4 regions of the Nonomuraea sp. NPDC004580 genome follow, and region 2 is predicted to be linked to each of the others. Evidence: riboswitches for the same ligand, from Rfam matches in the RefSeq annotation. Region 2 holds a riboswitch; each other region holds the start of a gene.

Region 1 (6,937 bases), on a different contig from region 2:
GTTCCACAGGTCCACCTCGACGAGCAGCTCGCGGGTGCCGGCCGGCGGGGTGAGGCGGTAGATGAAGTAGCCGCCGCCGTCGGCGAAGCGGTTGGACTCGGCGCCGACGGCCGAGTTGACGCCGTCGAAGAGGTACGGCGCCTCCGCGTCGGTGCCGGGGGTGAAGGCGGCGATCTGGGCGCCGTCGGCCTTGACGACCAAGGAGCCGACGGAGGCGCCCCAGCCGTCGTCGCCGAGCGAGTCCTGGAAGCGCAGGAAGACGCCCTCCTCGCCGGACAGCTCCTGGCTGAGGTCGAAGGTGCGCACCTCGCGGTTGGAGGTGTCCCTGATGCGCTCGGTCTCCCTGGCGATCTCGCGCCACTGGACGTTCTCGACGGACACGGTCCTGGTCGGCGGCAGGCCGCTGAGCAGGGCGTGGGTGCAGCGGGGCCAGAGGGTGTCGAGCTGCCAGCGGTAGATGGCGAGCACGTCGTCGGCGCCGAAGCGGCCGCGCAGGTCGGTGACGACCTTGAGGCGGTGCTGCTCGGCCTGCTCGGCGGTGGCGGCGACGGCGTTCTCCAGGCCGGCCAGGGTGGTGGCGACGTTCACCGAGTCGGGGACGTCGGGGTCGTGCAGGATCGCGCCGCGCACCTCGCCGCGGTAGCGGGCGACGAGGTCGAGCGGGCGGTCGTGGCGGGTGACGGCGGCGCCGGTGCTGGACAGCCAGCGCTCGTCGTAGCCCTCCTCGTTGTAGTTGAAGTACAGGCGGGGGCGGCGGCGGTTGACGACTCCCTGAAGGGTGGTCAGGAGGAGCTGGTCGTCGCCGTGCAGGGTGGCGATGTCGGCGTAGTCGAGCCGGCTGGGGCGGCCGAAGCCGGGCAATAAGGGGGCGGAGGCGGAGGCAGCGGCGGGGGCGGCGGGCAGGCTCAGACCCAGCGCGCCGGCCGCGAGGACCGTGCCGTTCGCCAGGAGGAATTCACGTCGGGAGACCATGGCGTTCACTGCTCCTCGTCGGGGGGAGACCAGGAATGACAGCGTTGTCATCGCTTCGCTAGCGAACGTACCTATGTGACGGTTTGTTGTCCATGGTGTAAATGCGGCGAAATTTCCGGATAAGCCGTGCCGATCGCTCATGTGATCGTTTCGTGAGGCACTGAAGCGTTTCAACGGAGCAACCGCAGGGTACGGCCGACGTTAATTTGAGCTGCCTGTTCACCAGGAGCCACGGATGTCCCGTGTCATGCTCACCTCCGCCGCCCGTGACGCCCTGCGCGCCGACGAAGTGGTCTTCTTCGACTGGCACGTCACCGGTCTGTGCTGCGCGGACGCGGGCGAGTTCTCGGTCAGGCCGCTGCGGCGCAGCAGGTTGCCGCGCCGGGCGCGCGGGCTCGGCCCCACCGGTCTCGTGTACGCCCACCCGACGGCCTGGGTGCACCTCGCCGAGCTGCCCGTCACCATCGACTGCCGCCCGCTGTGGCGCTGGCGGCGCTTCACCACCGACCTGCTGCCGGACGCCGGGCTGCGCTGCTGTCTCGGCCGCCCAGCTCACGACCCTGCTCATGATCCTGTCCGTCGCCAGACACATGGGAGGTAACCGGTGAAGCTGCGTTCCATCATCATCTGGACGGCGGTGGCCCTCGTCGGGGCCGTCGGTTGGGCGGTGCTCGCCCTGTCCAGAGGCGAGAACGTCAACGCGGTCTGGCTGCTGTGCGCCGCGCTCGGCTCGTACGCGATCGCCTACCGCTTCTACGCCCGCTTCATCGTCCGCAAGGTGCTGCGGGCCGACGACCGCAGGGCCACCCCGGCCGAGCGGCTGGACAACGGCATCGACTACCACCCGACCGACCGGCGCATCCTGTTCGGTCACCACTTCGCCGCCATCGCGGGAGCGGGGCCGCTGGTCGGTCCCGTGCTGGCCGCGCAGATGGGTTACCTGCCCGGCACGATCTGGATCATCGCGGGGGTGATCTTCGCCGGGGCCGTGCAGGACATGGTGGTGCTGTTCTTCTCCATGCGGCGCAACGGCAGGAGCCTCGGGCAGATGGCCCGCGAGGAGATCGGCCCGGTGGGCGGCGCGGCGGCGCTGATCGCGGTCTTCGCCATCATGATCATCCTGCTCGCGGTGCTGGCGCTGGTCGTGGTGAACGCGCTCGCGCAGTCGCCCTGGGGCGTCTTCTCGATCGCGATGACCATCCCGATCGCCCTGTTCATGGGCTTCTACCTGCGGGTGATCAGGCCGGGCAGGGTCGTCGAGACGACGGTCATCGGGGTCGTGCTGCTGATCCTCGCCATCATGGCCGGCGGCTGGGTGCAGGAGTCGAGCTGGGCGCCGACCTTCACGCTCAGCCCGTCGGCGCTGGCGCTGTGGCTCATCGCGTACGGGTTCGTCGCCGCCGTCCTGCCCGTCTGGATGCTGCTCGCGCCGCGCGACTACCTGTCGACGTTCATGAAGATCGGCACGATCGTGCTGATCGCGGTCGGCATCGCGGTCACCATGCCCCCGCTGCGGACCACCGCGTTCACCGACTTCGCCTTCAACGGCGAGGGGCCGGTCTTCGCCGGGTCGTTGTTCCCCTTTGTGTTCATCATCATCGCCTGCGGCGCGCTGTCCGGCTTCCACGCGCTGATCTCGTCCGGCACGACGCCGAAGATGATCCAGAAGGAGACGCAGGTCAGGATGATCGGCTACGGCTCCATGCTCATGGAGTCGTTCGTGGCGGTCATGGCGATCACCGCGGCCTGCGTGCTGAGCCCCGGCCTCTACTTCGCGATGAACTCACCGGCCGGCGTCGTCGGCGCGACCGTGCAGAGCGCCGCCGAGGCCGTCACGAACATGGGCTTCGTCATCACCCCCGAGCAGTTGCAGGCCGCGGCGGCGGCCGTGCAGGAGGAGACGCTGATCGCGCGGACGGGCGGCGCGCCCACCCTGGCCGTGGGCATCTCGCAGATCTTCTCCGGCTTCCTCGGCGGCGCGGGGCTCCAGGCGTTCTGGTACCACTTCGCGATCATGTTCGAGGCGCTGTTCATCCTCACCACCGTGGACGCGGGCACGCGGGTGGGCCGGTTCATGCTGCAGGACACGATCGGCAACCTGTGGAAGCCGATCTCCCGGGTGAGCTGGTGGCCCGGGCTCGTCGCGACCAGCGCCGTCGTGGTGGCGGCCTGGGGCTACTTCCTCTACCAGGGGGTCAACGACCCGCTCGGCGGCATCAACCAGCTCTTTCCGCTGTTCGGCATCGCGAACCAGCTCCTCGCCGCCGTCGCCCTCACCGTGGCCACCACACTGCTGATCAAGAGCGGCCGGCTCAAGTGGGCATGGGTGACGGGCGTCCCGCTGGCCTGGGACGCCGCCGTCACGCTCACCGCGAGCTGGCAGAAGGTGTTCTCGCCCGACCCCACGCTCGGCTTCTTCGCCCAGCGCGACCGCTACCAGGCCGCGCTCGACCAGGGGCAGCTGCTCGCGCCCGCCAGGACGGAGGACGCGATGCGGCAGATCGTGGTCAACTCGACCGTGGACGGCGTGCTGGCCGCGCTCTTCGCCGTGCTGATCATCGTGGTCCTCCTCGACGCCGCCCGCATCTGGATCAAGGCGATCCGGCTGCGCGAACCGCTGCCCGACACGGAGACGCCGTTCCAGGAGTCCACGATCGTGGCGCCGTCGGGGCTCATCGCCACCCGCGAGGAGAAGGAGCTGATGGCGAAGTCGCCGTGACCGTGAGGCAGGCCGTCAGGGAGCGAGCCAGGCGGCCGTGGGCCAGCCCTCGCGCCGCCACGCGCTGTCCCAGAACATCCACTCGTACGCCGCCGCCCGCCCGTACGCCTGCGCCATCGCCTCGCGGGTGTCCGGAAGGGAGGCGGCGGCGAGCCGGTCGGTGATGGCCTTGGCCCGCTCGACGGACGCGGCGAACTCCGGGTCGGAGTAGGTGGAGATCCACTTCGCGTACGGGTGCGCGGGGTCGTCGCCGGCCTTGGCGAGCAGCGCGGTGCCGACGTCCTGGTAGATCCAGAAGCACGGCAGCACCGCCGCCGCGATCACGGGGTAGGGCGCCGACAGGGCCGTGGCCTGCAGGAACGACGAGTACGCCAGGCACGTCGGCGAGGTCGCGATGCCCTTGACGGCCGCGCCCAGCTCCTCGATGTAGCCGGAGTGCAGCTCGCGCTCGGCGACCAGCGCGGTGTGCGCGCTCATGGCCCAGAACGCCGCCTCGTCGGAGTCGTCGGCGCGGACGGACGCGGCGGCCAGCGCCTTCGAGAACGCCTCCAGGTAGCGGGCGTCCTGCACCATGTAGAAGGCGAACGTCTCACGGTCGAGCGAGCCGTCGCCGAGTGCCGTGACGAAGGGGTGCTCGTGGATGGCGCGCATCAGCTCGGACGTGCGCTGCCAGATGTCATCGCAGAACATCGCGTCTCTTTCGCGAGAGGGGGGCCGGTTACCAGGCGTTGTGGAAGTGGTGGACGGGGCCGTGGCCGTGGCCGACGCCCAGCGAGTCGGCGGCGCGCAGCGCCTGCGTCAGGTAGTCCTTCGCGGCGCGCACCGCACTGGGCCAGTCGTCGTGACGGGGCCGCAGCGCCGCGATCGCCGAGGACAGCGTGCAGCCCGTGCCATGGGTGTTGTGCGTCGGCACCCGCGGCGCGGCCAGCTCGATCGTGCCCTCGGGGGTGGCCAGCACGTCGACGCAGGTGTCGCCGTCGAGGTGGCCGCCCTTGAGCAGCACCTGCCGGGCGCCGAGCGCGCGCAGCCTGGCCGCCTGCGCGTGCATCTCGGGCAGCCCGCTCACCTGCGGCTCGCCGAGCAGGTCGGCCGCCTCGGGCAGGTTGGGAGTGATGAGGTCGGCGCGCGGCAGCAGCGTGCGGCGCAGCTCGCTCACCGCGTCGGCGGGCAGCAGCCGGTCGCCGCTCTTGGCGACCATGACGGGGTCGAGCACGACATGAGGCGGCCGGTATGTGTCGAGCGCCGCCGCCACCGCCTTGATCAGGTCGGCGTCGCCCAGCATGCCGATCTTCACGGCGTCGGCGGGCACGTCGGTGAGCAGGGTGTCGAGCTGCTGGGCCACGAACGCGGCGGGCACCTCGTGGATGCCGGTCACGCCCGTCGTGGTCTGCGCGACCAGCGCGGTGACGACCGTCATGCCGTACGCGCCGAGCGCCGAGAAGGTCTTGAGGTCGCCCTGGATGCCGGCCCCGCCACTCGGATCGGTGCCCGCGATGGTCAGGACCTTGGGAACGGCGTTCGCTGCCATGACGTCCCTTCGCTAGTGCGAACTAGATCAGGTTCGACGGGTGTAATCTCAGCCCGGCTTTCCGGGCACCCCGCGTCAACGGCTCACTCTAACAGGCCGGGTTGTTGACCACACGTTCGAGTGTGGGCATCGTAGGGCGGGTGGCCGCTGACGAGACGCGCGACGGGGTCTCCCTGACCAACCTCGACCAGCCCCTCTTCGACGGCGCCGACGCCACGAAGCGGGACCTGGTCGACTACCTCGACGCGGTCGCGGGCCGGATGGTGCCCGTGCTGCGCGACCGGCCGCTCTCGGTCATCCGGGTACGCCCCGGGCAGGAGCCGTTCATGCAGAAGAACCTGCCCAAATACGCTCCCGACTGGGTGCGTTCGGTGTCCGTGTGGGCGGATTCCTCCCGGCGGCGGATCACGTACGCGCTGTGCGACGACCGCAGGACGCTGCTCTGGTTCGCCAACCAGCGGGCCGTCGAATACCACCCGGCGCTCTACGCCGGTGAGCACCCCACGCACATGGTGCTCGACCTCGACCCGCCCGAGCACGACTCCTTCGCGCCGGCCGTCCGGGGCGCGCACCTCGTCAGGCAGGCGCTGGCCGACTGCGGGCTGGCCGGGGCCGTCAAGACCAGCGGGGCCAAGGGGGTGCACGTGTTCGTGCCCGTCGTGCCCGGCACCGCGATGGACGACCTGGCCGCCGCCACCCGGGCGCTGGCCGCCCGCGCCGAGCGGCTGGACCCGGCGCTCGCCACCACCGCGTTCATCAGGGAGGACCGCGAGGGCAAGGTGTTCCTCGACTCCACGCGGGCGGGCGGCGCGACGGTGGCGGCCGCCTACAGCCCGCGGATCCGGCCCGGCGTGCCCGTCTCGTTCCCCGTGGCGTGGGACGAGCTCGACGGCGTCCGGCCTGGCGAGTTCACCATCCGCACCGCTGTCGAGCGGCTGGGTGAGGGCGACCCGTGGGCCGAGCACATGCCGGAGCCGCAGTCGCTGCCCGCCGACCTCGTCGAGGAGGGGCACACGATCCCGGTGGCGCGCGCGCAGGCGATGCACGAGGGCAAGCGCCGCGCCCGCGCCCGCCGCGCCGAATAGCCGTCTGCGCCGCCGCGCCAGATAGCCGCCCGGCCCCCGCATCGGATAACCGCCTGCGGCGCCGGACTGCCGCCCGCGGAGCCGGGCCGTCACCCGCGGCCGGTGGCGGGGGCTGTGGGCGGCACGGCTGGCGGCGGATAAGTCCGGATTTATGGGTCTTAACGATGATCGGTTGGCGGGTTACCGTCCGGGGGCGGCGAACGGCCCCGCGGTGCTCGACCGCGTCTCGCCCGACGCGAAGTCGTACGTGCCGGGGGAGGACTTCCACACCTTCCAGCCCTCGCCGCCCGGTGACGTCACCGCGCAGGTGCAGGGCGTGGACCTGACCCTGCCACCGACCCCTGCGCCCAGCTCGACCAGCGGTTGCGAGGAGGCGGACTTCGCCGGGTTCGTGGCGGGGAACATCGCGCTCATCCAGCGCGGCACCAGCCCGTTCGCCCAGAAGGTACGCAACGCGGGCTTCGCGGGCGCGTCCGCGGTCATCGTCTTCAACGAGGGCCAGCCTGGACGTACCGACTCGACCCCGCTCGACCTCGGCGAGTGGCGGGCCGGCGGCATCTTCACCGGCGCGGAGGGAACCAAGACGCCGGAGGAGGCGGCGATGTTCGGCGGCACGGCGGGCGCGCCGTACGA
Region 2 (6,937 bases):
GGTGGCCGTCGTCAGCGTACGTACGGCCTGCGCCACGGTGGTGCCGTCGGCCAGCTCGTGCGCGGACCCGTTGATGGTAATAATCATGAAATTTCCCGAAATCTCCCCGGCGAGCACAGGGCCGCCAGCTCGCTCTCCTCGCCCATCAGGATGGCCGCCGTCAGCGGGGCCATCAGCACCCCGCCCCGGTGGTGTCCCGTCGCGTACGTCAGCCCCGGCGTCCTGCCGGGACCGATCACCGGCAGGTTGTCGGGCGTGCCGGGACGCAGCCCCGCCACCACGTCGGCGACCTCCAGCTCGGTGACGCCGGGCACCAGCTCCCTGGCGTCGCGCAGCAGCTCGTACAGGCCGCCCGCGGTCACCCTCGTGTCGTAGCCCAGCTCCTCCTGGGTGGCGCCGACCACCAGCTCGCCGTCGCCCCGGGGGACGAGGTAGACCGGCGAGCCGTGGACGGTGCCGCGTACGCAGCGGGTGAGCAGCGGCTGCGGCGAGCGCAGGCGCATGATCTGGCCCTTGACCGGCCGCACCGGCACCTCCGCCAGCTCACCGCTCCACGCCCCGGCCGCCAGCACCACCCGCTCGGCCGCCAGCACCTCGTCTCCGGCTCGTCCGTCCGTGGCGGCGAGGGGTGCGGAACCACGGCCTTCAGCGGGCCCGGCGGGCGGCTCGGCGGGCGGCTCGGCGGGCGGCTCGGCGAGGCGGACGCCGGTGACGGCGCCGTCCGTGCGGACCAGCTCGCTCACGCGGGCCCGCACGATGGGGACGCCGCGCCGCTCCAGGGCGGCCAGCAGCGCCGCCGTCACCCGGCGCGGGTTCACCCACGCGTCGCCCGGCGCCAGCAGCCCGCCGCGCACCGACGGGGCCAGCATCGGCTCAAGCCGCCGGCACTCGCGCCCGGTCAGCCGCTCGACCGGCAGATCCAGCTTCTCCATGAACGCGGCCAGCTCATCGAGCGCCGCCATGTCATCGGCTCCGAACGCCACGTCGAGCGTCCCCTCGGCCCGCAGATCCAGCCCGCTCACCCCTTCGGGTCCAGCGGGTGGAAGGGCGGCGTCCTCGGCCAGGGCGGCGGCGAAGGCGGGCCAGCGGCGCAGGGCCGCGACGCCCAGCCGCAGCAGCGGCGCCTCGGTGTAGGTGACCTCGCTGACCGGCGCCAGCATCCCGGCGGCCGCGTGGGAGGCCCCGGAGGCGGGTGCCGGGTCGACGACGGTGACCGGCCGCCCCTCGCGCGCCAGCCGCCAGGCCACGGACAGCCCGACGACCCCGCCGCCCACGATCACATCCATGATCCGCTCCCTTCGCCGGCATGATCCGGATCAGGTGTCTTGCGGTCGAAGGCCCGCTGCAGCCTTCCTCTCAGCCCGGTCACGGCCGGACTCCCGCGCGTCTTTCCGTCCACAGCCTACGGCCTCGGTGCCGGGTCCACGCACCGCCCCCGTTATGGTCATGACCGTGGAGCATGTCGTGGTGGTGGGAGCGGGCCTGTCGGGAGTGCGCACGGTGGAGGCCCTGCGCGGGCGCGGCTATGCCGGTCGCCTGACGCTGCTGGGCCAGGAGCGCCATCGCCCCTACGACCGCCCGCCGCTGTCGAAGGCGGTGCTCAAGGGCGATGCCGACACCAGCTTCATCGACACCGACCTCGAGCGGCTCCAGGCCGACTTCCGTCCAGGGGTCGCGGCGAAGTCGCTGCGCGCGGGCGTCGTGGAGACCACCGAGGGCGAGCTCGACTACGACGGCCTGGTCATCGCGACCGGCGCCGACCCGATCAGGCTGCCGGGCGACGGCCCTCAGCACGTCCTGCGCACCCTCGACGACGCCCATGAGCTGCGCGTGATGCTCGTCCCAGGGGCGCGGGTCACGGTCATCGGCGCGGGCTGGATCGGCGCCGAGGTGGCGACGGCCGCCCGCCGCGCCGGCTGCACGGTGACGGTCATCGAGGCCGCGCGGGCCCCGCTCGCCAGCGCGGTGGGCACCGAGCTCGGCGCTCGCACGATCCCCTGGTACGACGGCATCGACCTGCGCCTCGGCACCATGGTCGAGTCGGTCGACGAGGGCGGAGTCCGGCTGGTGGGCGGCGAGTTCGTCGAATCCCACGTCGTCGTCACCGGCATCGGCGTGCGCCCGGCCGTCGAGTGGCTGGCCGACGCCGACATCGACCTGCACAACGGCGTCGTCACCGACGAGCACCTGCGCACCTCGCTGCCCGGGGTGGTCGCCGTGGGCGACTGCGCCGCCTGGTGGTCGCGCCGCTGGGGCGCCCGCCTCAGGGTCGAGCACTGGGACACCGCGATCAACGCCCCCGAGGTCGCCGCCGCGACGCTGATGGGGGAGGAGGCGGTCTACGACCCGGTGCCGTACTTCTGGTCGGAGCAGTTCGGCCACATGCTCCAATACGCCGGCCACCACGCGTCGGGCGAGCGGATCGTGCACCGGGGCGAGCCCGAGGGCAAGTGGTCGGCCGTCTGGCTCACGGCGGACGATACGCTTGCCGCGGTGCTGGCCGTGGACCGGCCGCGCGATCTCGTCCAGGGCCGGCGCATCATCGAGGCGGGTCACCGGCTGGACACGGAACGCCTGGTAGATCCACAAGTGCCCCTACGAGATTGTGTTGTTTGAGCAAGGACGGCATGTGGTAGTTGTGGTTTCGTGACGCTTTCTGTTGCACAGATCGACCGGGAGACCGACCAGCTCGTCGACGAGTGGCTCACCCTCCCCGAAGTGGCCTCACGCCTCGATCTCCCGATCGGGCGGGCCAAGCAACTCCTGAAGGACCACAAGCTGCTCGGCGTGCGCCGCGGCAGCGGCGGGCCACAGGTGCCCGCGGTGTTCCTCGACGGAAAGGACGTGATGAAGGGCCTGCCAGGCACGCTCACCGTGCTCCAGGACGCCGGCTACGACGACGTCGAGGCGCTGCGCTGGCTCTTCACCCCCGACGAGTCACTGCCAGGCTCGCCCATCGAGGCGATCAGGGCGGGCCGTCACACAGAGGTCAAGCGGCGTGCCCAAGCCCTCGCTTTCTGAGGCCCGCCTCTATCTCTGCACAGACGGCCGCCGCGACCGCGGCGATCTGGCGGAGTTCCTCGACGCGGTGCTGGCCGGCGGTGTGGACATCATCCAGCTGCGGGAGAAGGGCCTGGAGGCACGCGAAGAACTCGCGCTCCTCGAAGTCTTCCGCGACGCCTGTGACCGGCACGGAAAACTGCTCGCTGTCAACGACCGGGCGGACATCGCCTACGCCTCCCGGCCCGACGTGCTCCACCTGGGGCAGGACGACCTTCCCGTGACTGTCGCGCGAGAGATACTCGGCGACGACGTCGTCATCGGACGGTCCACCCACTCCGCGGCCGAGGCGTCCGCCGCGGCCGTGGAGGAGGGCGTCGACTACTTCTGCTGCGGCCCGATCTGGCCGACGCCGACCAAGCCGGGCCGCCCGGCGCCGGGGCCGCCACTGCTGCGGCACGCGGCGGCGCTCGGCACCTCGCGGCCGTGGTTCGGCATCGGCGGCATCGACCTGGGCAACCTGGACGAGGTGATGGCGTACGGCGTGAGCCGCGTGGTGGTCGTCCGCGCGATCACCGACGCCGGCGACCCGGGTGCGGCCGCCGCCGAGTTCGCCAAGCGGCTGGCCGCGGGGCCGGCCCGCTGAGCCTGCGAGGCGCCCGCGCTTCCCCGCGCGGGCGCCTCCTTACCCGCGGGCTTGGCGGGGTCAGGTTTTGCGGGACGTCGCCGCGATCGCCAGCTCGGTCAGCGCCTCGCGCGCCTCAGGGGTGACCGGCGCCGCGTCGAGCGTGGCCAGCGCCTGGCCGAGATAACCGGAGATGAGGTCCTCGCACTCCTGCAGCGCCCCGGTGTCCTCGATGATGCCGCGCAGCTCCGCCACACCCTGCTCGTCCAGCCCTGGGTCGCCGAGCAGCCGGCGTACGGTGGCCGCGGCGGCGGGGGAGGCGGCGGCGAGGGTGCGGGCCACGAGCATCGTGCGCTTGCCCTCCCGCAGGTCGTCACCGGCCGGCTTGCCCGTCCGCGCCGGGTCGCCGAAGACTCCCAGGATGTCGTCGCGCAGCTGGAAGGCGATGCCGACGCGCTGGCCGTAGCCGGTGCACAGCTCGTCCATCCACGGCGCCTCCTTCCGGGCGGCGAGCACCAGGCCGAGCCGCAGCGGCTGCTCCACCGAGTATCTGCCGCTCTTGAACAGCGCCACCCGCAGCGCCGAGTCGAACGTGTTCTCCCCGGTGGCCTGCTCCAGCAGGTCGAGGTATTGGCCGCACATCAGCTCGCTGCGCATGTGGTCGTGGACGGGCCGGGCCGCGTCCAGCGCCTCGCGCGGCAGCCCGGACGTCCGCCACATCTCGCCCGACCAGAGCAGCAGCAGGTTGCCCAGCAGGATCGCCGCGCCCTCGCCGAACTGCCCGGACGAGCCGTGCCAGCCCGCCTCCTCGTGCATCGCCTGGAAGCGGCGGTGCGCCGACGGCATGCCCCTGCGCAGGTCGCTCTTGTCCATCACGTCGTCGTGCACCAGCGCGCTGGCCTGCAGCAGCTCCAGGGAGGCGGCGGCGGCGAAGACGCCGGGCACGTCGGTGCCCCCTGCGCCCCGCCACCCCCAGTAGCAGAACGCGGGCCGCAGCCGCTTGCCTCCCGACAGCAACGCGTCGGCGGCCGTGCGCAGCGGCGCGAACTCGGGCTCGCCCCCGGCGGGGAGCTTCCGTTCGACGAACTCGGCGAGGGCGCGCTCCACCTGGGCGCGCAGGATCTCCATGCCGGCGGCGTCAGTGGTCATGCCTTGAGACTAGTGGCCGGGGGAGCGGGCTTCGATCTCGGCTTCGATCTCGGCTTCGATCTCCAGGTGCCGCTCTGGCCGGTGCGCGCGGAGGTTGTCGGGGTAGCCTTGTCGGCATGGCTCTTGGTCGACCCTCCATCCGGCCCGATCGCGTCCCCACCGTCCGCGACATGCTGGCCTCCGGTGCCCGGTCGTTCTCGTTCGAGTTCTTCCCGCCGAAGACCGACGAGGGCGAGCGGCAGCTGTGGCGCGCGATCAGGGAGCTCGAGTCGCTGCGGCCCACGTTCGTCTCGGTGACCTACGGCGCGGGCGGCTCCACCCGCGACCGGACGGTCGACATCGTCGAGCGCATCGCCCACGACACCACACTCACCCCGGTGGCCCACTTCACGGCCGTCAACCACTCCGTGCGCGAGCTGCGCCACCTCGTCGGCCGCTTCGCCGACGCGGGCGTGCGCAACATCCTCGCCGTACGCGGTGACCCGCCCGGCGATCCCACCGCCGACTGGGTGCCCCACCCCGAGGGCGTTCTTTACGCCGAGGACCTCGTGCGGCTGATCCGGCAGTCCGGCGACTTCTGCGTGGGCGTGGCGGCCTTCCCCTACAAGCATCCGCGCTCGCCGTCCATCGAGTCCGACACCGAATACTTCGTCCGCAAGTGCCAGGCGGGCGCCGACTACGCGATCACGCAGATGTTCTTCCAGGCCGACGACTACCTGCGGCTGCGCGACCGGGTGGCGGCCAGGGGCTGTGACACGCCGATCATCCCGTGCATCATGCCGGTCACCCAGATGAGCACGATCGCCCGCTCCGAGCAGCTGTCGGGGGCGCCGTTCCCGCCCGACGTCGCGGCCCGCTTCGAGGCGGTCAAGGACGACCCGGCGGCGGTGCGGCGGCTGGGCATCGACCACGGGGTGGAGCTGTGCCAGCGGCTGCTCGACGAGGGCGCACCCGGCATCCACTTCATCACGTTCAACCGGTCGAGCGCGTCGCGTGAGGTGTTCCAGCGGCTGGAGCTCGCAAGCCTGCCGGCGTAGAACCTACCCGTGGAGAAATGGCCCGCGTAGAAATGGCCCGTGTAGAAATGGCCCGTCACCCGCCCGCAGGGGGACCGGGCGGGTGACGGGCAGGGGACACTAGACGGTGGGTAAAGGGTCGGCTACTTTCCGTCATGAATGGTGCCCGTGCGTCATCGCCGGTAAACATGGGGTCACGCCGTCTTCAGCTCGCCCGGCTGCTCAGGTCAGGGGGAGGCGGCGGCCCGCGATCGCGTATTCCTCGTGGCCGCCGGGGAAGACGAAGTTGGTGAGCAGGTCCATGAAGCCCATGCCGGCGTAAAGGTGGCGGGCCGCCGTGGGCTGGTCGTGGGTCGACAGGATGGCCGTACGCTCGTGACGCCCGGCGCACAGTGTCCTGATCATCTGGCGGCCGATGCCCTTGCCCTGGTAGTCGGGGTGCACGTGGATCTCGGCCAGCTCGAAGGCGTGGCCCATCCAGGCGTGCGCGGCCTCCTGGCCGATGCGGTCGGCCAGGCCGCGGACGACGACGTCGTGCCACCACTGGCCCGGCGCGCCCCTGAAGCCGTAGGCGAAGCCCACGATCCGGGGTTCCGGAGCCGCCAAATCTGGGGATGAATCACGCAATTCCGCGAAATAGCACTGAAAATGGGGATACGTCGCGTGATTGCGCATGATGGTCTGGCGGCCGGCGATCTGGTCGAGAGGCGGGTTCATGGCCGCCGTGTAAATGCCGATCACCGTGTCCAGCCGTTCGGTGAACTGGGCCGGACCGGCTCCGCGAAACTCGATCACCCGTCGCACACTACTCGACGTCCACCGGCGTACCCCCGGTGATCCGCACCAGCTCGTCGAACGTCGTCGGAAAGACCGTGTGCGGGTGGCCGCCGGCCGCCCACACCACCTCGTGCTTGCTCAGCCAGTTGTCCACCAGCGTCCGCACCGGGGCGGGATGCCCGACCGGGGCCACCCCGCCGATGGGCTGGCCGGTCGCCGCCCTGACGAACTCCGGCGTGGCCCGGCGGACCCGCTCGGCGCCCGCCGTACGGGCGATCAGCTCGACGTCCACGCGGTGGGCGCCGCTGGTCAGGACGAGCAGCGGAGCGCCGTCGGCGTCGAAGATCAGGCTGTTGGCGATGGCGCCCAC
Region 3 (6,937 bases), on a different contig from region 2:
CACCGACGGGATGCGCCGCCCGCTGCGCTGGGTGAGCCAGGCCGACCTCGAAGGCCGCACAGGCCCGGTCGGTACGGCGGGCGACCCGGTCACCGGCACCATCCACCACCGCATGACCTTGCAGGACGCCCTGGAGGCGTTGCTCAACGCCGACACCGATGTGGTGCCGGTGGAGGGCAGGCGGCGCTCGTACGCGGGGGCGCTGTCACTGAGCACGGTGCAGAACGCGATCCAGACGATCAAGGCGCGCGAACGCGAGCGCCGCCACCGCAGGAGCGGTGCCCTATGACGGTCGAAAGCGCCGCCGGCAGGGAGGCGACCACTCCTGAGCCGCGCATCGGACGGTCGTGGCACGCGATCCTGCCCCCGCTGTGCTACCTCGCCGTAGCCGCCGCGATGATCGTTTACACGCAGGTCGTGCCGCTCGACAGCATCGAGCGCGGCTCGCTCAACCTGACGTTCCTGATGCGCCGCACGTGGGAGCACATCCAGCTGGTGTTCTTCTCGACCGTGCTGGTGCTGCTGGTGGCGCTGCCGCTGGGCGTGCTGCTGACCAGGCGCGGGCTGCGCAGGGCCACGCCGGTGGTGCTGTCGCTGGTGAACCTGGGCCAGGCCACCCCCGCGGTGGGCCTGGTGGTGCTGCTCGCGGTGGTGTTCCAGATCGGCTTCTGGACGGCGGTGGCCGCGCTGTTCGCCTACAGCCTGCTGCCGACGCTGCGCAACACGATGGTGGGCCTGGAGCAGGTGGACCCGCGCCTGGTGGACGCGGGGCGCGGCATCGGCATGTCGGCGTCGGGGGTTCTGTTCAAGGTCGAGCTGCCGATGGCGGTGCCGGTGATCCTCTCGGGCATCCGTACGACGCTGGTGCTGAACGTGGGCACGGCGGGCATCGCGGCGTTCATCGGCTCGGGCGGACTGGGCGACCTGATCACCGCGGGGGTGAGCACGCAGCGCAACCTGATCCTGGTCACCGGCTGCGTGCTGATCGCGGTGCTGGCGCTGCTCATCGACTGGGCGGCGGGCCTGGCGCAGCGGCTGCTGTCGCCGAAGGGGCTCTCATGAGGGCGTTCCTGGCGGCCGTGGCGGTCATGGTCTGCGTCGTGGCCTGCGGGCTGCGGCCGGCGTCGTCGTTCGTGCCGCCGGTGGAGCCGGGCGGCATCCGCCCGGTGCCGGGGCTCGAAGGGCAGCGCGTACGGGTGACGTCGAAGGAGTTCACCGAGCAGCTCGTGCTCGGCAAGATCGCCGTGCTCGCCCTCACCGCGGCGGGCGCGGACGTGGAGGACAGGACGAACGTCCAGGGCAGCGTGAACGCCCGCGCCTCGCTCATCCGCGGCGACGCCGACCTCATGTGGGAGTACACCGGCACCGGCTGGATCACCTACCTGGGACAGCAGAAGCCCATCCAGGGGGCGGAGGCGCAGTACGAGGCCGTACGCGACCTCGACCTGCGCAGGAACGGCATCGTGTGGCTGCCGCCCGCCCCGCTGAACAACAGCTACGCCATCGGCGTCACCCGGGCGTCGGCCGAGAAGTGGGACCTGTCGAAGATCTCCGACATCCCCAAGGTGCCGGTGGCGCAGCGCACCTTCTGCGTGGACCACGAGACGTTCGGCCGCGACGACGGCTTCCTCGGCATGCTCAAGGGCTACGGCCTGACGTACGGCGAGGAGGTGCCGAGGGCGAACGTGCGCAGGGTGTCGGTCGGCGTGCTCTACAACTCGGTCGCCAGCGGCCAGTGCACGTTCGGCATGATGACCACCACGGACGGCCGGGTCAAGGCGCTCGACCTGGTGCTGCTGGAGGACGACCGGCACTTCTTCCCGCAGTACAACGCGGCGGTGACGATGCGCGAACAACTCGCCGACGCGCATCCGGAGATCGCGAAGATCTTCGCGCCGATCAGCGCGAAACTGACCGACGACGTCATGCGGGACCTGAACGCGCAGGTGGACGTGGACGGCGGCATGCCCGCGCTGGTGGCCCGCGACTGGCTCAGGTCGGAGGGATTCGTCCGATGACGGGCGTTAACCTCACCTGACCACGGGCAGCCCGCAAGGCATGTCGCACACACCACCACCGCAGAACCAGCCGTACCCGGGCAAGACCGGCGAGATGGCCCCTGAGCCGCGCGACGAGATGCGCGACTACGTCGGACGCGACCTGCTCGCCGGCAAGAAGGCCCTCATCACGGGCGGCGACTCGGGCATCGGCCGGGCGGTCGCCGTGGCGTTCGCCAAGGAGGGCGCGGACGTCGCGATCGCGTACCTGAGCGAGCACGAGGACGCCGCGCACACCCGCAAGCTGGTCGAGGAGACCGGGCGGCGCTGCGTGACGCTGCCGGGCGACCTGGCCGACCGTGCGCACTGCGCGTCGGTCGTCGAGCAGGCCGTCTCCGAGCTGGGCGGCCTGGACGTGCTGGTCAACAACGTGGCCTACCAGCAGCCGGTGAGCGGCCTCGAGGAGCTGGACGACGAGCAGTGGGAGCACACCTTCGCCGTCAACATCCACAGCTACTTCCGCATCATGAAGGCCGCGCTCCCGCACCTGCGCGAGGGCGCGGCCATCATCAACACCTCGTCGATCAACGGGCTGCGCGGCAACAAGTCGCTCATCGACTACGCCGCCACGAAGGGCGCGATCAACGCCTTCACCTACTCCATGGCCCAGAACCTGGTCGAGCGGGGCATCCGGGTCAACGCGGTGGCGCCTGGCCCGGTGTGGACGCCGCTCATCCCGGCCACGATGCCGGAGGAGAAGGTGGAGAAGTTCGGCCAGCAGGTGCCGATGGGGCGACCCGCCCATCCGGACGAGATCGCCCCCTCGTACGTGTTCTTCGCCTCCGACCGGCTGTCCTCGTACTACACGGGCGAGGTGCTGGCCCCGATCGGCGGCGAAACCCTGCCGGGCTAGCGGCCCGTCACTCCACGTAGATCGTGCCGCCGAGGCGCCGGAACTCGGCGGACTTCTCCTCGAAACCGGCCTGCCTGATGTCGTGGCTGATCCGCATCGAGCAGAACTTGGGGCCGCACATCGAGCAGAAGTGCGCGGTCTTGGCGGGCGCGGCGGGCAGTGTCTCGTCGTGGAAGGCGCGGGCCGTGTCGGGGTCGAGCGAGAGGTCGAACTGGTCCTCCCAGCGGAACTCGAAGCGCGCGTCGGACAGCGCGTCGTCCCACTCCTGCGCCTTCGGGTGCCCCTTGGCCAGGTCGGCGGCGTGCGCGGCGATCTTGTACGTGATCACGCCGGTCTTCACGTCGTCCTTGTCCGGCAGGCCGAGGTGCTCCTTGGGGGTGACGTAGCAGAGCATGGCGGTGCCGAACCAGCCGATCATGGCGGCCCCGATGCCCGAGGTGATGTGGTCGTAGCCGGGCGCGACGTCGGTGACGAGCGGGCCGAGAGTGTAGAAGGGAGCGTCGTCGCACAGCTCGCGCTGCAGGTCGACGTTCTCCTTGATCTTGTGCATGGGCACGTGGCCAGGACCCTCGATCATGACCTGCACGTCGTGCTCGCGCGCGATCACGGTCAGCTCGCCCAGCGTGCGCAGCTCGGCGAACTGGGCCTCGTCGTTGGCGTCGGCGATCGAGCCGGGCCGCAGGCCGTCGCCGAGCGAGAACGACACGTCGTAGCGGGCCAGGATCTCGCACATCTCGGCGAAGTTCTCGTACAGGAAGCTCTCGCGGTGGTGCGCCAGGCACCAGGCGGCCATGATCGAGCCGCCGCGCGAGACGATGCCGGTCTTGCGGCGGACGGTGAGCGGCACGTGCGCGAGCCGCACGCCCGCGTGCACGGTCACGTAGTCCACGCCCTGCTCGCACTGCTCGATCAGGGTGTCGCGGAAGACCTCCCACGACAGCTCCTCCGGCCGGCCCTTGACCTTCTCCAGCGCCTGGTAGATCGGCACGGTGCCGACCGGGACCGGGGAGTTGCGCAGGATCCACTCGCGGGTCTCGTGGATGTCGTCGCCGGTGGACAGGTCCATGATCGTGTCGGCGCCCCAGCGGGTGGCCCAGGTCATCTTCTCCACCTCCTCCTCGATGGAGGAGGTGACCGCGGAGTTGCCGATGTTGGCGTTGATCTTCACGAGGAAGTTGCGGCCGATGATCATGGGCTCGGTCTCGGGGTGGTTGACGTTCGCGGGGATGATGGCCCGGCCGGCCGCGACCTCGTCCCGTACGAACTCCGGCGTGACGCCCTCGCGGACCGCGATGAACTCCATCTCCTTGGTCACCAGCCCGCGCCGCGCGCAGCCGACCTGGGTGACCGGGCGCCCGGCGGCCCGCCGCTCCTCGATCCACTCGGCCCGGCGGCGCGGCAGGCCCCGCCGCAGGTCGGGCTCGTAGGAGGGGTCGGTGTACGGGCCCGAGGTGTCGTACAGCGTCACCGCCGTGCCGTTCGACAGGTTCACCCGCCGCATCGGCACCCGCAGCTCGCCGCTGTAGATCTTGGAAAAGCGCGCGTCGGTCATCGCGCAAACTCCCTTCGCCGGCATTACCCGGAGCAGGTTCTGGCGGTCGGCGGCTGGCAGCCGTCCTCTCAGCCCGGTCTCCACCGGGCTCCCGCGTTGGACGGCGGTGATCGTACCCACGCGGGGCGCGCTCCCAAACCAGGGCGAAGAGGTTTGGCCGGTCTTCTCAGCGGTACGGACCCCATCAGGGGAAACATGATGAGAATCGCCGCTGTCGCAGGACTACTCGTCGTGATGGCCGCATCCGGCGCCACCGCCGCCGCCGGGGACGGCATGCAACAGCACGAGGTCAGCCAGGAGCAGTTCGACACCCTGCTGGCCCAGTGCCGCTACTCCGATACCGGTAAGGCCAAGTGCCGCGCGAACGTCAGAGAGCTCTATCGCGTCGGCCGTACCGATCCGTCGCTCGACTGCCGTACCTACTCCGGCGTGACCGTCTGCGGCACGCTCAAGCTCAGCAAGGCGGAGCGCGCGTGCGTCCGCGACTCCGAGGCCAAGGGACTGTCGTTCCGCCGCGCCGAGGTGGAGTGCTACACCGCGTCCTGAGGAGCCGAGTTGATCATTGTAGGTGTGGACGGCTCCCGTGCCGGCCTGGAGGCGGCCGGCTGGGCCGCCACCGAGGCCGTGCTGCGCCAGGTGCCGCTGACCGTCGCGCACGTCGTGCCCAGGTGGGTGTGCGAGGAGGACCAGCCCGTCCATTACGCCGAGGTGGCGCGGTGGATGCGTGAGGGTGCGCGGACCGTGCTCACCTCCGCCAAGGACCGTGCGCTGCGCGAGCGGCCCCAGGTGCGCATGGAGACCGTCCTGCTCCCCGGCGATCCCCGCGCGGCCCTGGTCAAGGCCGCCGCCGCAGCCGAGCTGCTGGTCGTCGGCAGCAGCGGCATCGGCGGCGTGCGCGGGCTGCTGGTCGGCTCGGTCGCGTACGGGGTCGTCGCGCACGCCGAGACGAACGTCGTCCTCGTCCGCGACCGCCCCGCCACGCCCGGCGAGGTGGTGGCGGGCACCGACCTGTCCGCGTGCGCCGAGCGGGCCCTGGAGTTCGCCTTCGCCGAGGCCGAGCTGCGCGGGGCGCGGCTGCGGGTGGTCCAGGCGTGGGCCTGGCCCCAGCCGGGCGGCTTCGGCCCGGCCGACCCCGCGGGCGAGCAGGGCCACCTGCGGGCGCTGCACGAGGCGCTGTCGCCGTACCGCGCCCGGCATCCCCGCGTCGAGGCGGTCGCCGAGATCGTGCACGGGCATCCCGTGGACGTACTGAAGGAGGCGGCGGCAGGGGCCGAGCTGCTGGTGGTGGGCTCGCGCGGGCACGGGCAGCTCGCCGGCATGCTCATCGGATCCATCAGCCACGCCATGCTGCACCACGCGCCCTGCCCGCTGGCGGTGGTGCGCGCCGCCGCCTGAAAGTTACATGCGTCCCCGCAGGTCACGCCCGCGGGCCTGATCTTCAGCTTCCCCGTTCCGCTTGCCGCTCCTTACGATCTGCGCAGACTGACGACGGGAGATCGGACGATGCGCGCAATCGGCGCCGTGCTGGCGGGAATGGTGACCGTGATCGCGGCCGTGCTGTTCGCGACGACGCCGGCCGAGGCCGCGGCCGTACGCATCATGCCGCTCGGCGACTCGATCACCGGCTCCCCCGGCTGCTGGCGGGCCCTGTTGTGGAACCGGCTGCAGAGCACCGGCCACACGAACATCGACTTCGTCGGCACGCTGCCGCCGCAGGGCTGCGGGGTGGCGCACGACGGCGACAACGAGGGCCACGGCGGCTATCTCGCCACCAACATCGCGAACCAGAACATGCTGCCCGGCTGGCTCTCGGCCACCCGGCCCGACGTCGTGCTCATGCATCTGGGCACCAACGACGTGTGGAGCAACATCGCGCCTGCGACGATCCTCGGCGCGTTCACCACGCTGGTGAACCAGATGCGGGCGAGCAACCCGAACATGCGGATCCTGGTCGCTGAGATCATCCCGATGAACCCGGCCCCCTGCCCCGACTGCGGCCGGCGCACCGTGGCCCTCAACAACGCCATCCCCGCCTGGGCCGCCGCGACCTCCACCGACCAGTCGCCGATCACCGTGGTCGACCAGTGGACGGGCTTCAGCACCGCCACCGACACCTACGACGGGGTGCACCCGAACGCCGCCGGTGACCAGAAGATGTCCGACACGTGGTACCCGGCCCTGGTCGAGGCACTCGCGGGCACCCCGACCCCCACCGTCACGCCCACCGTACCGGCCGGTGACTGCGCGGCCGCGTACAAGACGACGGGGCAGTGGCAGGGCGGCTTCCAGGGCGAGGTGACCGTCACCAACACCGGCACCGCGCCGATGAGCGGCTGGACGGTGAGCTGGACGTACGCCGACGGTCAGCGCGTCACCCAGCTCTGGGGCGGCACGCTGAGCGCGAACGGCTCGTCGGTGACCGTGCGGAACGCGGCATGGAACGGCTCGCTGGCGCCGGGTGCGTCTACCACGTTC
Region 4 (6,937 bases), on a different contig from region 2:
TCGCCCTGGTCACAGCGGTGGCCTGGCTTTCGGCCCGGCAGATCAAGCTCGCCGAGGAGCAGCCGGAGGCGATGAAGCGGATCATGCGGCTGCTGCCGTACGGCTCGGCGCTGGCCGTACTCGTGCTGCCGCTGGCCGCCGGCCTCTATCTGCTCGTCTCGACGGCGTGGGCCGTGAGCGAGCGCGCCGTGCTGGCTAGCCGACCTCTCTGAGGGCCGCGACCTGCCCGTTCACACTTTTGCTAGGCGCGGGCAGAATCGCCCACACGGTCGTCGTGTCGCCGTCGTGCCGCACCCCCCAGCTCTCGGCGACATATTCCACGATGCCGAGCCCCCGGCCCCCGAGCGAGGACAGCGTCGGCCGGCCCGCACGGGGCTCGGTCGCGGCGCCCCCGTCGCTGACCGCCACCTCGATGTGATCGTCACTGCGCAGCCACGCCACCCGCACCATGCCCGACGGCAGCGGATGAGCGTGCCGCAGCGCGTTGCTCAGAAGCTCGCTCACGACGAGCACGGCATCGTCGATGGCCGCGGTGAAGACCCCACTGTCCTGCAGATCAGTGCTCAGACGCTGGCGGGCGACGGCGACGCTGGACGGCGCGTACGGCAGCAGCACCACGCTTGACACACCCACCTCCCCGTTCCCTGTGCCCCCCGCGGGAACACTCCCCGGTACGACCGAAATGCCCCGTTACTCGATCCCAGAAACCGCATCTCGATCACAGCTTGTACACATTGGAAGATAGATCAGCGCAACCGTGACCACCTCGTTACCGCATCGGTGTGTCGGATCCGATAGTGGAAGAGCCCCTCAGCACGAGCCGCATTCTGGTGCCTCCTCCTGGTCGCGAATGAGCGCTGACATCTCCTCCCTGTGCCCTGGCGAGACTGCGGACGATGTAGAGACCGAGCCCCACTCCACCAAACCGTCTCCGGTCGCCGCTGTCCACCTGGACGAAGCGTTCAAAAATCCGCTCACGGTCAGGCGGGGCGATTCCGACGCCCTCGTCGTCCACGACGACGACCACGTTGTCGTCCTCCGGCCAGGCCGCCACGCTGATCAGTCCGCCCTTGGGCGAGTACTTGAACGCGTTCTCCAGCAGCTGCCCGAGCAGGATGTCGGTGGCCAGCGCGTCGCCCAGCACGTACGGCAGCCCCTCGGGCACGTCCACCTCGACCCGGTGCCGGTCCGACAGCTCGGGCAGCCCCAGCGTGGCCGCCACGATGCGCTCCCCCAGGTCGAACTCCTCGATGCGCACCTTGAGCTCGTCCGCGCCGGCCCGCGCGCCCAGCAGCAGGTGGTCCATGAGCACGCCCAGCGACTTCGCACGCTCGGCGATCGTGTGCACGGCCGAGCGGCGCGCGGGGTCGCTCATGTCGTCCCAGCGCGAGTCGAGCGTGCTGGCGAAGCCCCGCACGATGGTGATCGGCGTGCGCAGCTCGTGGCTGGTCGTGGCGAGGAACAGGTCCTTGGCCTCCTCCAGCTCCTTGGCGGCGGTCACGTCGCGGAAGTCGACGACCACCTCGCCGGTCTCCTCGATCTGCGCGCTCACCACGTCGAGCCAGCGCCCGTTGTCGAGCTGGAAGGTGCCCTTCTCGCCCGCCTTGGGCAGCGGGAACGGCGGCGGGCCGCCGATCACGGACTCAGCGGGCAGCGCGGTCAGCTCGGCGGCGGCCGGGTTCCAGCGCACCACGAGGCCGTCCTGGTCGAGCACGGCGATGCCGTCGGCGCTGGCGTCGAACACGGCCCGCTCATGGGCCCGCTGCCGCACCGCCTCCTGGTAGGCGACCGCGTTGCCGACCGCGATGCCGGCATGCCCGGCCAGCAGCTCAAGCAGCTCCAGCTCCAGGTGCCCCGGGTTGCGGCGGGCGAACAAGGCATAGAGAGCGCCGTACGGCCGCCCGCCCACCGCGGCGAGTCCCAGCGCGATCGTGTGCAGGCCCTTGAGCTTGGCCCACACCAGGTCGTCGAGCCCGTGGGACTCCAGCATCACGGTCTTGCCGGTGCGTAAAAGCTTGTCCACCAGGCTCGTCCGCAGGTCGGTGGTGGTGCCCCTGATCGCCTCCGGCAGCTCGTACGTGCTGACCAGCCGCAGCCGCTCGCCCTCGATGAGCACGAACCCGCCCGCGTCCGCCCCGGTCAGCTCGGTCAGGCTGGCCGAGATGCGGTCGAGCACGGCCGACAGCTCAAGGTCGGAGTTGATGTCCCCCACGACGTCGGTGAGGCGGGCGACCAGCCGGGCGCGGCGCGCCATGCGGTGCTCGGCCATCTCGTCGGCCCTGGCCGGGTGGTAGGCGCACACGTAACCGGCGACGGCGCTGCCGAGGCGCAGGGCGCTGATGTCCACCCGCAGGTCGAGCACCCGGCCGTCGGCGTGGAGGCGCTTGGTGCGCAGCGACACGGGCTCTCCCGTACGTACGCGCTCCAGCACCGCGTTGTGCTCGGCGCCCAGCTCGTCCGGCACGATCGGCGCCCGGCGGCCGAGCAGCTCGTCGGCGCTCCAGCCGAACATGCGCTCGGCGGCGGCGTTCCACACCAGCACGCTCTGGTCGCGATCGAGCGCCACGATGGCATTGGGCGAGCTGGCGAGCGCCGCACGAGCGATCTCATCGTCACTACCGGCCCATTCGTCCCCCACTACTCCATAGTGCACGTGGCGCGGTGGGTGCGTCGGGCGATCCGTCCGATACGCTGCGGTCACGGTGATTCCCGGCAGGTGGGAGGGTGAGGGGTATGTCGAGCAACGATCTCGATGCCCTGCTGCGGGTGACCTCCAGCACCTATCGGGGTGAGACACCACCCGACATCGCGTTCGGCACCTACGACGGCGCGGTGGGCAGGATGGTGCTGGCGGTGACCGGCAAAGGCATCGCGGCGTGCAGCTTCGAGGCGGAAAATGACGTGTTCGAGCTGATCACGCGGAACGTGGGGCGGTTCATCGGGCCCGACGCGCGGCGGCTCGACCCGGTGCGCAGAGAGCTCGACGCCTACTTCTCGGGGCGGCTGCGGACGTTCGCCACGCCGGTCGACCTGACGCTGGCGACGCCGTTCGCCCGTACGGTGCTGCAGAAGACCATGGCGGTCCCCTACGGCACCACCACGACGCTGGAGGAGATCGGCCAGAGCATCGGCAGGCCGCGCGCGCTGCGCGCGATCGGCAACGCGTTGGCCTCCAACCCCGTCTGCGTGATCGTGCCCTGCCACCGGGTGCTGCGCGAGGACGGCGGGCTCGGCGACTACGCCGGCGGCGCCGCCGCCAAGCAGCACCTGCTCAACGTCGAGCAGCGCGCGACCGCTGGATGAGCCCGATGAGCAGCGTGACCAGCGCCGCCACCAAGGCGCCGCCGAGCGCGCCGTTCATCCACGGCTGACGCACGAACCCGAGCGCCTCGCGCACGCCCGTCCAGAGCGCGTCCCACTGCGGGAAGGTCGGCGTCGAGGTGGTCAGCCAGTACGCGGCGAAGCCCAGCGCCCAGGGCACCAGCATCGGCCAGCGCGACGGGGCGTCCTCGGCGGTGTTCCAGCCCTCGCCGCGGCGCAGCACGAAGTAGTCGACCGCGAGCACCCCGAACATCGGCACGAACACGGCGCCGATCACGCCGAGGAACACGCCGTAGGAGTTGACGTCCGCGAAAAGGGCGATCACGACCGTCACCACGCCGATGGCGGTCGAGAGGATCCGGCGGTCCACCCGCGGCATGAGGTTCTGCAGCGACATCGTGGTGGAGTAGACGTTGGCGAAGGACTGGTCGGTCTCGCGCAGCACCAGGATGCCGAAGAACAGCGCGCCCAGCGGCACCGCCACGAACGGCGTGAACACCGACGTCGCGTCGGCCAGCACGCCGTCCGCGCCCGCCAGGGCCACCGCGTAGACGCCGAGCCCCAGGCAGGCCACCTGGGCCAGTGTGTAGCCGCCGACCACGCCGGTGAACGCGGCGCGTCCCGAGCGCGAGTGGCGGGCGAAGTCGGCCGCCATCGGCACCCACGACACCGACAGCGCGATCACGTAGTCGACGGCGGCGGGGAAGGCCGTCCAGCTCCCGCCCTCGGGCGAGGGGGCATCGCGCAGGAAGAACACCGCGAACCAGATCATCGCCACGATGACGCCGACGGTGACGTAGCGGCGCAGCAGCCGGATCGAGCCGAGCGGCCAGACGGTCAGGGCCGTCGTCAGCACGCCCGCGACGAGCACCCACACCTGGTACGGCACCGACGGGAAGATGGCGCCGGCCCCCTTGGCGATCACCCACAGCTCGAAGGCGCCCCAGCCGATCATCTGGATGATGTTCAGCACCGTCGGGACGTAGGAGATCCTGGCCCCGAACAGCCCGCGCAGCAGCACCATGGCCGGCTTGCCGGTGCGGGTGCCTGGAATGGCCGACAGGCCCACCATGGCGGTGCCGATCAGGCTGCCCACCACGGTGGCGACCAGCGCCGCCGCCAGGGTGAGCGGCGCGTTGCCCAGCGGGTCGAGCAGCAGCAGCGCCCCGGAGAAGCCGAGGAGGCTGACCCCGAGGTTGGCCCAGAGCGCGCCCTGATCGAGCACGCCAAGGGTCTTGGGCGCCTCGCCTTCGAGGGTCAGCGGAACTTCTTCGACGCCGTGCGACATCGCACACTCCCTACGCCGGCATTACCCGGACAGGTTCAGGCGGTCGGCAGCGGATGCATAGCTGCCCTCTCAGCCCGGCGACCCCGAGCTCCCGCGACGATCTATAGTTTGCGCCCTTATTTTGCCTTAGAGAGAGTCAAATCACCATAGTGGGCGACTTACGCCACAAAAGGCTCCTGGCCCGTCTCGCTGACCATCGGCTTCCGCGCGGCCTCCCACGACTGCATGCCGCCGCCGACGTTGACCGCCTCGCGTCCGAGCTGGTTGAGCCACGCCGCGACCTGCAGCGACCGGCCGCCCACCCGGCACACGACGTAGACCGTGCGGTCGCCGGGGACCTCCTCCACCCGGCCCTGGATCTGCGTCATGGGGATGTGGACGGCCTGCGGCGCGTGGCCCGCCAGCCATTCGTCCTGCTCGCGGACGTCGAGCAGGTAAGCGTCTGCGGGCACGGCACTGGCCTCGATCTCAGGAACGGTCATGACTCCATCATGGCGTGCCCGAGGCCGTGCACCGGACACGCCCAAGGGCGCATGTCCTACTTGAGCAGGCGGGACAGGCGCCGGTCGGCCAGCGGCTTGCCGCCGGTCTGGCAGGTCGGGCAGTACTGCAGCGAGGAGTCGGCGAACGAGACCTCCCTGATCGTGTCGCCGCACACGTCGCACGGCTGCCCCGCACGGTTGTGCACCCGCAGCCCCGACTTCTTCTCCGCCTTGAGGTCCTTGGCCGCGAGCCCGTGCGCCCGCTCGACCGCGTCGCGCAGCGTGGTCACGATGGCCTCGTGCAGGTCGGCGATCTGCGCGTCGGTCAGCGTCGCGGCGACTTTGAACGGCGACATCTTGGCGGCGTGCAGCACCTCGTCGGAGTAGGCGTTGCCGATGCCGGCGATCACCTTCTGGTCGCGCAGCAGGCCCTTGATCTGGGTGCGCTTGCCGCCGACGATGCGCTTGAGCGCCTCGACGGTGAACGACTCGGCCATGGGGTCGGGGCCGAGGGCGGCGATGCCGGGCACCTCGTCCGGACTTTTCGTGACATAGACGGCGAGGCGCTTCTGCGTCCCCGCCTCCGTCAGCTCGAACCCGGGCGCCAGGCCCTCGTCGTCGGGCGCCAGCCGCACGCGTACGGCAAGCGGCCCCTTCCCCGGCCGCACCGGCTTGGCCCCCGACAGGTCGTCGCGCCAGCGCAGCCACCCGGCGCGGGCCAGGTGGATGATCAGGTGCAGCCCGTCGCAGTCGAGGTCGAGGAACTTGCCGTGCCTGCTCACGCCGGTGACGGTCAGCCCGCCGAGCGAGGTGACGGGCGGGTCGAACGTCTTGAGCGCCTGGATGGCCACCACGTCGATCCCCGCGATCGCGCGGCCCACGGCCCGCTCACGCAGGAAATGGGTGAGCGACTCGACTTCGGGAAGTTCGGGCATGCCCCCAGAGTACGGCCGCACCAAACCGAAGCCATCAGGGCGCTGACCGTGACGATCACGAAAGGAACATCACCGCCACGATCAGCGCGGTGGCCGCCACCTGGCGCGGGGTCAGCCGCCTGGCGCGGGGTCAGCCGGCGTCAACAACGTCCTTGGGCACCGGCTTGTCCTCCTTCAGCGCGTTGAACAGCGCGAGCGCCTTCGTCCTGTCCCACTTGACCGCGTCACCGCTGGCCACGCGCTCGGTGCCGCCGAACGGCACCACCGTCGTCACCGGGCTGTCGCCCATGGCGAGCCCCAGCGACAGCATGGTGAACGCCCCGGTGCCCGAGTCGACCTCGACCGCGTCGGTCGCGCTGGCGGCCAGCGGAATCGCGGTGAACGGGTTGAGCAGCACCCCGGGGCTCGCGGCCTTCTTCACGACCGCGCTGAGGAACTGCCGCTGCCGCTTGGTCCGCTCGAAGTCGGGCAGCGCGCCGCCCTTGCGGGTGCGTACGTAGCCGAGCGCCTGCGAGCCGGTGAGCACCTGGGTGCCCTTCTTCAGCTTGAGCCCGGCCTTGGGGTCGTTGACGGCGGCCCGTACGTTGATCTCGACCCCGCCGACGGCGTCCACGATGTCCACGAACCCGGCGAAGCCGATCTCCATGTAGTGGTCGATGTGCACGCCGGTGGCGTTCTCGACCGTGCGGGCGAGCAGCTTGGGCCCGCCGAAGGCGTAGGCGGAGTTGAGCTTGTCGCGCCCCCTGCCCGGGATGGTGATCGCGGAGTCGCGCGGCAGGCTGACCAGCGTGGGCGCGTCGCTCCCCTCGGGGATGTGCAGCAGCATCATCGAGTCCGTACGCTGCCCCGCGGCCCGCCCGGTGGCGAGCTTCTTGCGCTGGGCGGCGGTCAGGCCCTTGCGGCTGTCGGAG

What was found. A riboswitch is a leader RNA that binds a small molecule or an ion and turns the genes downstream of it on or off. The one in region 2 is predicted to bind thiamine pyrophosphate.
Region 1: another riboswitch for thiamine pyrophosphate. It lies ahead of thiD (bifunctional hydroxymethylpyrimidine kinase/phosphomethylpyrimidine kinase); the one in region 2 lies ahead of ABZW11_RS39830 (FAD-dependent oxidoreductase).
Region 3: another riboswitch for thiamine pyrophosphate. It lies ahead of thiC (phosphomethylpyrimidine synthase ThiC); the one in region 2 lies ahead of ABZW11_RS39830 (FAD-dependent oxidoreductase).
Region 4: another riboswitch for thiamine pyrophosphate. It lies ahead of ABZW11_RS13625 (cytosine permease); the one in region 2 lies ahead of ABZW11_RS39830 (FAD-dependent oxidoreductase).

What each region holds. Positions count from the first base shown of each region.
Region 1 covers NZ_JBEXLH010000012.1:105,069-112,005, forward strand. The annotation lists gene ABZW11_RS15660 (GxGYxYP domain-containing protein) at 1-972, opposite strand, end outside; gene ABZW11_RS15665 (hypothetical protein) at 1,208-1,573, shown strand; gene ABZW11_RS15670 (carbon starvation CstA family protein) at 1,577-3,691, shown strand; gene ABZW11_RS15675 (TenA family protein) at 3,707-4,381, opposite strand; gene thiD (bifunctional hydroxymethylpyrimidine kinase/phosphomethylpyrimidine kinase) at 4,410-5,219, opposite strand; TPP riboswitch at 5,207-5,302, opposite strand; gene ABZW11_RS15685 (ATP-dependent DNA ligase) at 5,360-6,304, shown strand; gene ABZW11_RS15690 (PA domain-containing protein) at 6,477-6,937, shown strand, end outside.
Region 2 covers NZ_JBEXLH010000069.1:31,468-38,404, forward strand. The annotation lists gene thiS (sulfur carrier protein ThiS) at 1-87, opposite strand, end outside; gene ABZW11_RS39830 (FAD-dependent oxidoreductase) at 84-1,286, opposite strand; TPP riboswitch at 1,277-1,393, opposite strand; gene ABZW11_RS39835 (FAD-dependent oxidoreductase) at 1,447-2,616, shown strand; gene ABZW11_RS39840 (Rv2175c family DNA-binding protein) at 2,647-3,021, shown strand; gene thiE (thiamine phosphate synthase) at 2,999-3,646, shown strand; gene ABZW11_RS39850 (polyprenyl synthetase family protein) at 3,707-4,774, opposite strand; gene metF (methylenetetrahydrofolate reductase [NAD(P)H]) at 4,891-5,811, shown strand; gene ABZW11_RS39860 (GNAT family N-acetyltransferase) at 6,013-6,585, opposite strand; gene ABZW11_RS39865 (YbaK/EbsC family protein) at 6,596-6,937, opposite strand, start outside.
Region 3 covers NZ_JBEXLH010000001.1:532,414-539,350, reverse strand. The annotation lists gene ABZW11_RS02370 (betaine/proline/choline family ABC transporter ATP-binding protein) at 1-289, shown strand, start outside; gene ABZW11_RS02365 (ABC transporter permease) at 286-1,062, shown strand; gene ABZW11_RS02360 (glycine betaine ABC transporter substrate-binding protein) at 1,059-2,018, shown strand; gene ABZW11_RS02355 (SDR family oxidoreductase) at 2,059-2,910, shown strand; gene thiC (phosphomethylpyrimidine synthase ThiC) at 2,918-4,462, opposite strand; TPP riboswitch at 4,455-4,567, opposite strand; gene ABZW11_RS02345 (hypothetical protein) at 4,658-5,008, shown strand; gene ABZW11_RS02340 (universal stress protein) at 5,018-5,857, shown strand; gene ABZW11_RS02335 (cellulose binding domain-containing protein) at 5,966-6,937, shown strand, end outside.
Region 4 covers NZ_JBEXLH010000010.1:71,661-78,597, reverse strand. The annotation lists gene ABZW11_RS13645 (membrane protein insertase YidC) at 1-212, shown strand, start outside; gene ABZW11_RS13640 (ATP-binding protein) at 196-627, opposite strand; gene ABZW11_RS13635 (ATP-binding protein) at 770-2,638, opposite strand; gene ABZW11_RS13630 (methylated-DNA--[protein]-cysteine S-methyltransferase) at 2,734-3,303, shown strand; gene ABZW11_RS13625 (cytosine permease) at 3,272-4,609, opposite strand; TPP riboswitch at 4,599-4,714, opposite strand; gene ABZW11_RS13620 (rhodanese-like domain-containing protein) at 4,768-5,091, opposite strand; gene ABZW11_RS13615 (DNA-formamidopyrimidine glycosylase family protein) at 5,148-6,026, opposite strand; gene ABZW11_RS13610 (LCP family protein) at 6,157-6,937, opposite strand, start outside.